Regions from separate parts of the Salipaludibacillus sp. CF4.18 genome, predicted to be linked through region 1. Evidence: a T-box and tRNA genes for the amino acid it is inferred to sense, from the RefSeq annotation. Region 1 holds a T-box; the other holds one or more tRNA genes.
What was found. A T-box is a leader RNA that pairs with one kind of tRNA and senses whether it is charged. The one in region 1 lies ahead of ileS (isoleucine--tRNA ligase), so its partner is inferred to be a tRNA-Ile.

Region 1 (6,623 bases):
CGGAAGGTTGTTTGAGCATTGCCCGAGGAAAGCGTCTCGAAACCTTCTGTTCGAATGGAAACAACAGTCTCTAATAACTAAGAATTTTATAAATTATCTAAAAAAAAACTAGTCTACCGGCTGATGGACCGTTAGACTAGTTTTTTAGTTATCCTTCGTAATGATTTACAATTGTGTCTGTGCAGTCAGGACAAAGATTAGGATGATTTACATTCGTTCCTAATTCCTTTGTGACCATCCAACACCGTTCACATGTTTCACCTTCAGCCTGTAGGATTTCAATAGCAATTGCTTCATATTTTTTCGCTCCTGCCGGTGCATCTGAAATACTTCCAGCTACTGTTGCCTCAGAGCTTATGAATAGCTTATTAAGATTTCCAATGGATGAAAGAAGCTCAAAGTCTTCGCCATCTGCATAAACAACTACATGAGCACTTAAACTTTTCTTAATTCCTTTTTCATTTCTAGCTTCTTCCAATGCTTTCAATACATCGTCTCGCAGATCCATAAAACGATCCCATTTTTCTTTCAACTTAGCTACGCCGTCGTAATTCTTTACTTCAGGCATATCTGTCAATTGAACACTTTCTTCTTCTACACCAGGAATATGCTTCCACACCTCTTCTGTCGTATGGGAAAGGATTGGTGATAATAACTTAACGAGAGTAGTTAACGTCTCATGCATCACCGTTTGTATCCTTCTGCGGTCAAGGTGATCGGCATGTTGAATGTACAACGTGTCTTTTGAAATATCCATGTAAAAAGAACTTAACTCGACCGTACAGAAATTATGAACTTTGTTATAAACATGGGCAAACTGATACTCATCGTAACCAGTTTTAACATCCTTTACAAGATCGTCTAACTTGATTAACATATATTGATCCAACTCAGATAAGTCATTGTAAGCAACTGTATTTGATTTCGGATCAAAATCATTTAGATTTCCGAGTAAAAAGCGGAAAGTGTTTCTGATTTTACGATACACTTCAGCAACTTGCTTTAGGATATCATCCGATACTCTTACGTCTGCCTGATAGTCCACTGAAGAAACCCAAAGTCTTAAAATATCAGCACCTAGCTGTTTCATTATCTTATTAGGGATAATGACGTTTCCAAGTGACTTACTCATCTTTTTGCCTTTGCCGTCTAACGTAAATCCATGACTAATCACTTGTTTGTATGGTGATTTACCCGTCACAGCTACCGCAGTAGATAACGAAGAGTTAAACCAACCGCGATATTGGTCAGAACCTTCTAAATAAACATCCGCCGGACGAACTAAGTCATCACGTTCTTCAAGCACTGCTTGGTGTGATGATCCGGAGTCAAACCATACATCCATAATGTCCATTTCTTTTGTAAACACACCATTCGGGCTATGTTCAGACTCGAATTTATCTGGAAGGAGATCGGCTGTTTCCCATTCGAACCAAATGTTAGATCCATGCTCCCTAAATAATTCAGATACATGAGTAATCGTCTCATCATTAATGATAGGTTCCCCATCTTCTCCGTAAAAGATTGGAATCGGCACGCCCCAAGCACGTTGTCTGGAGATACACCAATCACCACGATCTCGTACCATATTATATAATCTAGTTTCGCCCCATTTAGGAAGCCATGTTACTTCTTCTATTTCCTTTAATAAGTCTTCGCGGAAATCTTTAATAGAAGCAAACCACTGTGGTGTAGCTCTGAAAATCACCGGCTTCTTCGTACGCCAATCATGTGGATAAGAGTGAGTCATAAACGTAAGTTTCAGCAACGCACCTACTTCATCCAATTTCTCTGTAATTGATTTATTCGCCTCATCATAGAATAAGCCTTCAAACATTGGTGCTTCCTCTGTGAATACACCTTTATCGTTTACAGGACATAAAACATCTAATCCGTATTGCTGACCAATAATATAATCATCTTCCCCGTGACCCGGTGCTGTATGAACACAACCCGTACCCGCATCCAACGTAACGTGATCCCCAAGAATAACTTGTGATTCACGATCATAAAATGGGTGCTTTGCTTTCGTATGCTCGAGATCAGCACCTTTATAAGTAGCGGTGATTTCATAGTTTTCCCATTCAAATTCTTTCACAAGTGATTCAAGTAACCCTTCAGCAACAATATATTTATTATTATTAACGTTAACCACTACATAGTTCAATTCATGATGTAAAGCAATTGCTAAATTTGCAGGAATCGTCCAAGGAGTTGTTGTCCAGATGACATATTTCTCATCTCCTTGGAGAACTCCACGTCCATCGGTTACATCAAATGCGACATAGATTGATGGAGAGCGTTTATCATGGTATTCAATTTCTGCTTCTGCTAGTGCTGACTCAGAGGAAGGCGACCAGTAAACAGGTTTTTTCCCCTTATAAATGTAGCCCTTTTTAGCCATTTCACCAAACACTTTAATTTGTTGTGCTTCGTACTCATGCGTGAGAGTTACATATGGATTGTCCCAGTCACCTCTTACTCCTAGACGTTTAAATTGTTCTCGTTGATTATCAACTTGGACTAAGGCATATTCTTCGCACTTTTTGCGGAATTCAGCAACTGTCATTTTTTTACGATCAACTTTGCCTTTTTTAGTTAGCGCTGTTTCGATTGGCAGACCATGTGTATCCCAGCCAGGGACATAAGGTGCTTGAAATCCATTCATAGACTTGTATCTCACGATAAAATCTTTAAGGATTTTATTTAATGCATGGCCCATGTGAATATCACCATTTGCATATGGAGGTCCATCATGCAGCACAAACATTGGTCTTCCTTCTGTTCGTTGTTGAACCTTATCGTAAATTCTCATGCTTTCCCAATCCGCTTGCATCTCGGGTTCTTTATTAGGAAGATTCCCTCTCATCGGAAATTCCGTTTTCGGCATTAATAATGTTTGTTTATATTCCATACTTTCTTCCTCCTTTAACTTCCTCTTACATTAATAATTTATTAAAGGCTTTGTAATAGCCAAAAAAAACAAAAAATCCCCCTCATCCACATTGGGACGAGAAGGAAAACCCGCGGTACCACCCATATAAGTGCTGACTTTTATTTGACCAATAGCACTCAACTTAAGCATGAAATATCGCTCATGACACGGTACAGTTTACTTGAGAGATAAGTAGGTTTCTCTCGTTCAGTGCACAGCTCTAGGGTGATTTTCAAAATAGTTGGGGCACCGGTCTCTCACCATCACCGGTTCGCTAAACTGCCTCAAATCTATTCTTACTTTCCCTATCGTCGCTTATCATTTATTATTACCAATCATTGAACTATATAACAACAAGAAAACAGATAAATTCAAAAAAGTGAATGCTCACTTAACCTTGGTAAATTTCATCCCAAGCATCTATTTATAAAAACAGCGTCATTCTCCAATATAAACCGGTTATTAAAGTATATGATAATTTCTTTTTATACGTCAAGTAGGTTAAAAGTTTTCGTAGGACTCTTCTTCTTGTTGCTCTTTACTTGTTTGACTTAAGTCGTCCCAGTCTTCTGTATTAAGCATCTCTAACTGAGCTTCAAGAAGCATTCTGAACCTCGTACGGTATACAGAAGCTTGTTTTTTTAACTCTTCCACTTCTAAAGCAACTTTCCGGGACTTGGACAGCGCTTCATTCACTATACGGTCAGCATTCTTCTCAGATTCCTTAATGATCAATTTCGCTTCTTTTTCTGCTGATCTTTTGACACCTTCTGCCGTTTCTTGTGCGACTAGAATAGACTTATTCAACGTTGTCTCAATGTTTGAAAAGTGAGTAAGCTTATCATCAAGTTCAGAAACCCGATCTAATAACTCTTTCTTTTCACGAATGACGGATTCATAATCTTTAATAATTTGATCTAAAAACTCATTTACTTCGTCCTCATCATACCCTCTAAAACCTCGGGTAAATTCCTTATTATGAATATCTAAGGGAGTTAATGGCATAACCTAGAGCACCTCCGAATAATTGTTTATTACAATACTTATGTACATGTTTCGACATAACCTGAAAAAATTCCTTTTTTACTTAGGAAATCCCAAGATAATTCGATGTTTTCCCTTTTTAGTTTCTCCCTCTAATTCCAGAATCTCGCATCTTCCAAAACCTCTTACTGAAAGAACATCCCCTTTATGTATAGTATAAGAGGGGTTATCAACTATTTTCCAATTAACTTTAATTTTCTCACCAGTAATCGCCACTTTCACTTTTGCCCGAGGAAGACGAAAAGCTTCTGAAACGACACTGTCAACTCTCATTGATGACACAGTAACAAACTGTTCATCGGTTTCTTTGACACCTTCTATAAGAGACTCACGATTAACTTTCTCCAGCCTAACTTTTGCTTTTCCAATCGATTCTAGGTTAACAAGGACATAATCAGCAACCTCATCCGCAAGAACAACTTGATACCGTTCTTCTGTTGAAATGATGTCACCAAATTTTTCTCGTTTTATACCAATACTCATTAACGAGCCAAGAATATGGGGATGCTCTATCGTCACGAATTTACTTGGGTAAGTAATTTCATATGTTGAAACACTATAATCCGATTCTTCAGGAGTATAGTAATCAGGGTACAAAATGGCCCGCATTCTTTCAGGGGCTGAATGGCCGCCCCAAAACGACACTCGCACTTCATCACTCTTACCGATAAGAGTAGAAAGGATATGTTGTTGTCTTGGATCCAGAAAATCCGTTACCTTAAACCGATATTCATTTGCAACCATTTCTTTCCAATCAAGTACTTGATCAACAAATGCATATTCTTCTTTTCTGTAATGTTCATAAATAGACACTTGTTCACCAACCATCTCATTCGTTATAAAAACATATTAAATAAGTATCTTAATCCATCCATTGCAAAACGTAGTGCAAATAAGGCAACCAATGGTGACAGATCAATCATGCCAAGTGGCGGAATGATTTGCCTGAATGGAGCAAAAAGAGGTTCTACCAATTTTCCAATGGCTTGACCAAATGATGATTCTCTTGCATTTGGAATCCAAGACATAAAAATATAAATAATACAGATAAACCAATAAATTTCAACTGCTTGAATGATTAAACTTGCTATTAATTCCACTTTCATTCACTCTCCTACATACTATGATCCTTGGATCATATCAGATATCGAACCAGTTACGTTAACATTATCAGGAGTACAAAGAAAAATCTCACTACCGAGTTTCTGTATATCTCCTCCTATAGCATAAACTGTACCGCTGAGAAAATCTACAATTCTCTTTGCTTGATCTCTAGGTATTCGCTGTAAATTTATAACAACTGCTTTTCTATTCTTTAATTGATCAGCTATTTCCTGCACCTCATCGTAACTATGAGGCTCGATAAGCATCACCTTTGCTTGACTTTGGACACTACTCAAACTCACTACATTTCGTTTATCTTTTCTGGTTTCTTTTTCAGGAGTTGAAAACTTTTCATCCTCTTCGGAATTTGCAACTTCCACTTCCATCTCCGATTCATTATAGTCATCTTCTAATTCAAAAAAACGCTTAAACTTTCTTTTCATACTCATATTATTTAACACCTCGCCTCTTTGAATGGCTATTTTTCTTTTCCAACTAATGAGGTACCAATTCGAATGTAAGTTGCACCTTCTTCAATAGCAACTTCATAATCGTTTGACATCCCCATTGATAATTCATGACAAGGAGCATGAATATATTCTTTTTGCTCAATTTGCTCTTTTAACTCACGTAATTGTTTAAAAGCTGGTCGCACTGTTTCCACGTCTTCTGTATATGGTGCCATCGTCATTAGACCAACGATTTGAACCGATGTATACTGCTTTACGTCCTCGATGAAAGCTGGAAGTTCAGCTGGAGTTAGACCAGACTTTGACTCTTCACCAGTAACATTCACCTGAACGAAGCATTTTACAGTCTGTCCCTCTTCTGCACGCTTGTCCAATTCTTTTGCTAACGAAAGACGGTCCAAAGAATGAATGAAATGAAAAGCAGGAATTATATTTTTCACTTTTCTGGATTGCAAGTTCCCTATAAAGTGCCAATTGACATCCCCATCAATCACTTGCCATTTCTCCATTCCTTCTTCTACTCGGTTTTCACCTAAATGTAAAATACCGGCAGAGACTGCTTCTTGTGCTCTTTCAGTAGAGACATATTTAGTAACTGCAACGAGATTTACTGTATCTGGATTTCTGTTGGACCGAGCACATGCTGCACGAATAGTATCTTGAATGATTGTTAAATTTTCAGTGACTGACATGACTGTCGACAAACCCCTCTCATTTCTAATAAATAACTCTAGTTTTCTTTAAATAAGACGAGTGACCCTAGTAGCATCTTGGTTGTTATAAGATGCTACTGAAACAGGTACTCTTCTTTATCCGGATCAAGGTGATTTTCATAAGTCCATACTGTTATCATAAAGAATTTTTTACATTCAAGCAATGATTTCATGAAAGGAGCGTCGAAATACTAGGAATTATCGATAATATCCATGTTGTTTATTCTAATTTCGCCTGGAATTCCCCTTCTAGACGCACTAATATGACATCTGAACCGATTTTCACAATGTTTTTCCAGGGCACCATGAATTCTTCATCTTTTTGGAACATATTCCTTATTTTACTCCCACCTATAA
Region 2 (6,623 bases), on a different contig from region 1:
TCATTAATATTTTATTAATAATTAAAGTTTACGATAGTAAAGGTTAGCGAAACAGATCGAATTAAATCGAAACTTGGTAGATCAAGGGGATGACGTATTGGAACTAAGAGATTTGTTGTTTATGTTTTTCGGTGGATTGGGTATTTTTCTATTTGGAATCAAATACATGGGGGATGGACTGCAAAAGGTTGCTGGTGACAAACTAAGAGATGTATTAGACAAGTTTACTAGTAATCCTGTTATGGGTGTTATTGCGGGTATTGTAGTAACAATACTTTTACAAACCAGTACAGGAACCACAGTTCTTGCGATTGGACTTGTAAATGCTGGTTTTATGACTCTTCGCCAGTCAATTGGTGTAATAATGGGTGCGAATATTGGAACAACTGTTACAGCATTTATAATTGGACTTAAAGTTTCCGATTATGCGCTGCCCATTATTGCAGTAGGAACTTTTCTGATTTTCTTCCTGAAAAATAAAAAAGCAAATAATTACGGGCAAGTATTTTTCGGATTTGGCGCATTGTTCTATGGATTAGAATTAATGGGCGATGGTATGAAACCGTTAAGAGAGATGGAAGCATTTACGGACTTAACGGTTAGTATGAGTCAAAATCCACTATTAGGAGTTCTAATAGGAACTATTTTCACGGTAGCGGTGCAAAGTTCATCTGCAGCCATTGGTTTATTACAGCAATTATTTGCTCAAGGCGCTATGGATTTGAGTGCTGCATTACCGGTCTTGTTTGGTGATAATATAGGTACAACAATTACAGCGGTTCTTGCTGCAATTGGGGCATCCATTGCAGCGAAAAGAGCAGCACTAACACATGTTATTTTCAATGTTATTGGAACAATTTTAGTTTTAATTATTATAGGTCCTTACATTGCAATGATTTCTTTTTTACAAGATTCTTTAGTATTGAATCCAGAAATGACCATTGCTGTAGCTCACGGTATTTTCAACGTCTCCAATGTTCTCATTCAGCTTCCGTTCATTGGAATATTGGCTCTTATAGTTACAAAACTTATTCCAGGAGATGAAACAGTGATTGAGTACAAAGCGCAGCATCTCGATCCTGTGTTAATTTCCCAGTCATCATCTATTGCTTTAGGTCAAGCAAAGAAAGAGACATTGAGAATGGCGGAGTTATCTAAGCAAGGCTTAACCGAAGCTTCTCAATTTGTAGAAACAAAAATTAAGCGACACGCAGAACTTACTTATCAATTTGAAGATGCGATTAATAACTTGGACCGGAAAATCACGGATTATTTAGTTAAGATTTCAACGAACTCTTTAACGGCTAGTGATTCTCGTTTACATTCTATGCTTATGGATACAGTCCGTGATATAGAAAGAGTCGGGGACCACATGGAAAATATTGTTGAATTAGCTGAATTCCAAGTAACAAATAAAGTGAAAATGTCAGAATTAGCAAAAGAAGATTTACGCGAAATGTTCAGTTTGACGATCGATACGTTAGATGAGGCAATAAAAGCATTAGAAAATGAAGATGTTGATGCTGCCAGATCTGTTGTATTAAAAGAGGAACAAATTGACAAAATGGAAAGACAGCTTCGCAAAAAACATATTTTACGGCTAAATGATGGTAGTTGTCAAGGTTCTGCAGGAATCGTGTTTGTAGATATGATTAGTAATTTAGAGCGGGTAGGCGATCATTCAGTGAATATTGCTGAAGCTATTTTGGAAGAAGAATAAAGTTAATTATGGGGATTGTTAGCAGCAGGAAGGGGTCATTTCTTCCTGCTGTCTTCAACTTTTGTGAGAAAGATTAAAAAAAGTGTTGACTTGTATTTGATTCCCGTGCTAAGATAATCATTGTCTTTAAAAGAGCGATGGACAGCAAGGCGGTGTAGCTCAGCTGGCTAGAGCGTACGGTTCATACCCGTGAGGTCGGGGGTTCGATCCCCTCCGCCGCTACCATGATTTTATAGACTTATCCAGTTTGGACCCTTAGCTCAGTTGGTTAGAGCAGACGGCTCATAACCGTCCGGTCGTAGGTTCGAGTCCTACAGGGTCCACCATATTTTTCTAGGAGGAATACCCAAGTTTGGCTGAAGGGATCGGTCTTGAAAACCGACAGGGGAGTCAAATCCCGCGGGGGTTCGAATCCCTCTTCCTCCTCCATATTGACTTTAACAGCTCACTAGCTATTGCTAGTGAGCTTTTTAATTGTCTTCTTTCTTTTCCTCCTTCATAATGAAGAAAGTAAGGGAGTGAATGTAATGGAAGTTTTTATAACTAATGAAGCGATAAATGTAATTAACGAAGCAGCATCTCTTCAAGAAGATCAAGTGTTGTTTATCCAGTATGAAACAGATGGATGTGGCTGTGTCGTAAGTGGAGTCAGTCAATTAGTTGAATTAAAGGAACAAGACATTACAGATAGAGAATTACTCATAGAAACTACACCATTACCTTTTCGCGTTGCTATTGAAAAGCGTGTCGAATGGATATATGATGAAAAACTAATTATTGATTTTTCTAAGAACGCAAATATGCTTCAATTGAAGAGTCCTAACCAAATGATAAATCCCCGGATGTCATTCATGTCATGGAGCAAGTCAACTCAAAATGTATAGAGTGGTATGTTGAGTGCTAGTTAAAAATTATTTTTCTGTTTTATCCTTGTAAAATTCTCACGGAGTCTTCTAAATCACAATTTTTTTACGGTAGTTAAATTTAAAGACTAAGTAGCTTTATCTGAAAACAAAGGTTTATTATTTGTAAGCTGAGGGAATATTTGATAATGTGAAATAAGATAAGAAGTCCTCTTCTAATAAACATTAGAAAAGGCCTTATCATTGTGGGGGATTTTTTATTTTTCAATAAAACTTATACCTGCAATACTAAATATAAGGAGGAGATATGAATGGGATTTACTTTACCAGAACTACCATACGCACATGACGCACTAACACCACACATCGATGAAGAAACGATGAAAATTCACCATAGCAAGCACCACAACACGTATGTAACAAAGCTTAATGGTGCACTTGAAGGTCACAGTGATCTTGAAGGTAAAAGCCTAGAAGACTTACTTACTAATCTTGATGCTTTACCTGAAAGTATTCGAGGTGCTGTTCGAAACAATGGTGGCGGACACTTTAATCACACACTTTTTTGGGAAATCATGTCTCCAAATGGCGGCGGCGCACCTTCAGGTGAATTAGCGGACGCTATTACAGAAACTTTTGGCAGCTTTGATAAGTTCAAAGAAGAATTCAAAAATGCAGCTTTAACTCGTTTTGGTTCAGGTTGGGCTTGGCTTGCAGTTAATAATGGCAAGCTTGAAGTAACAAGCACACCAAACCAAGATACACCTATTATGGAAGGCAAGACTGGAATCTTAGGTGTAGACGTTTGGGAGCATGCTTATTACTTAAAGTATCAAAACCTGCGTCCTAATTATGTTGATGCATTCTTCAACGTAATTAATTGGGATGAAGTAGCTAAGCGCTATTCTGCAGCTAAATAATAAAGTTTAATTAGAGTGTTTCGAAAGCTTATGCTTTCGGAACACTTTTTTGAATTCTACATACAGAATCAAGAATATCCTTTTATCTTCGTGACAAACTAAGTGATGTTGGTGAAAGGAGTGTTGGTAGTGTGAAAAAATGGACTCAAAAATTAATTGGTGATATAGAAGTAAATAAAGACATTACATTACTTTTGGTTATTGGAGGGCTTTATGCTTTAAGTATCGCTTTATCAAATACTTTTGTGAATGTGTTCTTGTGGAAACAATCAGAGGATCTTATTAAACTTTCAATTTATAATTTATCAGCAGTTATTATGCAGCCCATAACATTTATACTAGCTGGCAGATGGGCAAAGAAAATTGACCGGATTATCGTATTGCGATTAGGTGTTATATCACTATCCTGTTTTTATTTGACGGTACTTATTTTAAGTGATCAGGCGGGAAAATACTTAATCCTCTTAGGTGCACTCTTAGGTATTGGCTATGGGTTTTACTGGCTTTCTTTTCACGTACTTACTTTTGAGATTACGGAACCTGAAACAAGAGACTTTTTCAACGGATTTCTTGGCTTGCTTACTTCTTTTGCAGGAATGATAGGCCCGATATTTGCTGGTTTTGTTATTACATATATGGAAGACCTAATCGGTTATCAAGTGATATTCTCAGGATCCCTTTTTCTCTTCTCAGTAGCCGTATTTTTAAGTTTTTTTTTAGGGAGAAGGTCAGCAAAAGGAGAATATCGACTCGCTGAAGGTTTTTCGTATCGAAAAGAATATCGTCATTGGAAGAATATCCTGCATGCGAACTTTTTTCAAGGTTTAAGGGAAGGGAGTTTCATTTTTGTTGTCATTGTCTGGTTGTACATTGCAACGGGAAGTGAACTAGCTATTGGCACATATGGTTTAATAACTTCATTTTTGTCCTTTATTTGTTATTTTATCGTAGGAAGATTTTTGCCGAAAACCAAACGTAAATATGCGGTCCTTGTTGGAGGAACTATTTTATACTTTGCAGTTTTTATCATCGCATTTGGTGCAGATTTTACACATTTAATTATTTACGGGGTATTTGCATCCATTGCATATCCATTATTACTAGTTCCTTATCTTTCCTTAACATATGATGTCATAGGAAGCAGCCGTGATGCTGCGACAATGAGGGTAGAATATATTGTAGTTCGTGAATTATTTTTAAATTTCGGAAGAATTGCCTCTATTCTCATACTGATTGTCGCCATATTAGGTTTAGGTGAAGAAAAGGGGGTACCGATAGCTTTGCTCTTTCTTGGGCTAGGACATTTCGTTATCTATTGGTTTATCAAGGATATTTCTTTACCAGAGTCAAACAAGAAAGAGAGCTATAGCGCGCTTAAGAAAAGATAAATACAGGACAATCGCTTCATATTGAAAAGTGAGTATCGTATGATATAATAATCTTAAATAAAGATGCCTGCTTTGTTGGTGAACTTCAAGTATAATTCGAGCCGAACATTTATTCACTTTGGGAGCTTTATATTAAAATGTTAACAGCATGCCTTATTGAAAATGAAAGGAAGCTGAAGATATTTTTGCAAGCACCCACCTGTCATTGGCGGGTTCGTGAAACCTGGAAGATAACCGCATATGCGGGCAACGTCTTATAGACACCTTATGAAATAGGGTGTCTATTCTAAATGTTTTTTTAATATTCATACTTTTTATTTCAGAAGGACAGAAAGGGTTTCCGCTATGAGTGAAAAAAAATTAACAAAACCACATTTATCAATTCGGCTCAATTTGTTGTTCTTTGTTGTATTTATGCTTTTCTCTGCATTGATATTAAGACTGGGTGTTGTACAAATTGTGCAGGGGGAATCTTATCAAGAACAGCTCGAAAGTACGGTTAATGTAAGTCAACCTGTCGAAGCCCCTCGTGGATTAATATATGACCGGTATGGAAATCTCTTAGTTGATAATGAATTACAATTTACTGTGACATACACAAACAGAAATACTTCACAAATTGAAATGATAGAGACAGCAACGAAACTCAGTGAATTTATCTCTATGAGTGATGAAGTAGAAGAGTTAGGAGATAAGTTTGAACGGGACCGGAAAGAATTTTGGTCAATTTTAAACGAAGAGGAATATTTGGGAAAACTTTCGATAAAAGAAGCTGAAGAAATGGATCTTTCTGATTCAGAAGCACATTTACAGCGACTAGATAATATTACGGAAGAAGAGCTTTCTCAGCTGACAGACAATGATTTGGAAGTTTTTCTAATTTGGCGCGAGTTTAATTCAGGGTATAATAATTTGCCTCATAAAGTTGATCGTGGAATCGGATATGAAGAAAGTGCTAAAATAATGGAACATATGGACCAGTTGCCAGGAGTAGACATTATTCGTGATTCAGCGAGAAAGTACATGTATGGAGATGAATTACGAGGAATTATAGGTAGTGTAGGTTCGATACCAAGAGATGAAATTGATATGTTTTTATCGCAAGGATATGAACGAAACGAAGAAGTCGGAAGAAGTTATTTAGAAGCGCAGTATGAGTCTGTTCTCAAAGGAAGAAAAGGGGAACTTGAAAACTCTATCGACCAAGATGGCAATATCCATAGTAATCCTGAAGAGAGCCTTGGAAGTAGAGGGAATGATCTTGTCCTAACACTTGATCTGGAACTGCACCAACGTGTTCAAGATATCATTGAAGATGAAATGAACAGCAGTGCAAGTACATTTATTGATAAAGAAGAGGCATATGTTGTTATGATGGACCCAAATACAGGAGATGTACTGTCCATGACAGGCCTTAACAATGACATTGGAACTTTCACCTCAGCCTACGTTGTTGGCTCGTCTATAAAAGGTGCAACAGTTTTTGCAGGCCTAGATTCGGGAGTTATGCAACCAGGAGTAGGGATTTATGATCGGCCGCTTTCATTCCCAAGTTCACAAGATATTAGTTCTGTGAGTACATTAGGATACGTGGATGAACGCACAGCCTTAGAACGTTCATCAAACGTATATATGGCTTATGTAGCTATGAGGCTTGTAGATTACACTCCTGGTGTCTCAGGAACAAACTGGGGTAGTTATTACCATGGTTATGATACCCTACGATCATATT

Region 2: it encodes a tRNA-Ile, which carries the amino acid that the T-box ahead of ileS (isoleucine--tRNA ligase) is inferred to sense. The anticodon was not compared.

Annotation. Positions count from the first base shown of each region.
Region 1 covers NZ_JBIMEV010000001.1:41,995-48,617, reverse strand. Annotated here, with positions in the region: gene ileS (isoleucine--tRNA ligase) at 149-2,914, opposite strand; T-box leader at 3,004-3,256, opposite strand; gene ACHABW_RS00240 (DivIVA domain-containing protein) at 3,437-3,940, opposite strand; gene ACHABW_RS00235 (RNA-binding protein) at 4,019-4,792, opposite strand; gene ACHABW_RS00230 (YggT family protein) at 4,816-5,079, opposite strand; gene ACHABW_RS00225 (cell division protein SepF) at 5,101-5,532, opposite strand; gene ACHABW_RS00220 (YggS family pyridoxal phosphate-dependent enzyme) at 5,562-6,245, opposite strand; gene ACHABW_RS00215 (YlmC/YmxH family sporulation protein) at 6,487-6,623, opposite strand, start outside.
Region 2 covers NZ_JBIMEV010000002.1:102,672-109,294, forward strand. Annotated here, with positions in the region: gene ACHABW_RS02300 (Na/Pi cotransporter family protein) at 98-1,720, shown strand; tRNA gene ACHABW_RS02305 (tRNA-Met) at 1,869-1,945, shown strand; tRNA gene ACHABW_RS02310 (tRNA-Ile) at 1,970-2,046, shown strand; tRNA gene ACHABW_RS02315 (tRNA-Ser) at 2,057-2,149, shown strand; gene ACHABW_RS02320 (iron-sulfur cluster biosynthesis family protein) at 2,248-2,604, shown strand; gene ACHABW_RS02325 (superoxide dismutase) at 2,895-3,503, shown strand; gene ACHABW_RS02330 (MFS transporter) at 3,635-4,891, shown strand; RNA gene ssrS (6S RNA) at 4,953-5,144, shown strand; gene ACHABW_RS02340 (peptidoglycan D,D-transpeptidase FtsI family protein) at 5,237-6,623, shown strand, end outside.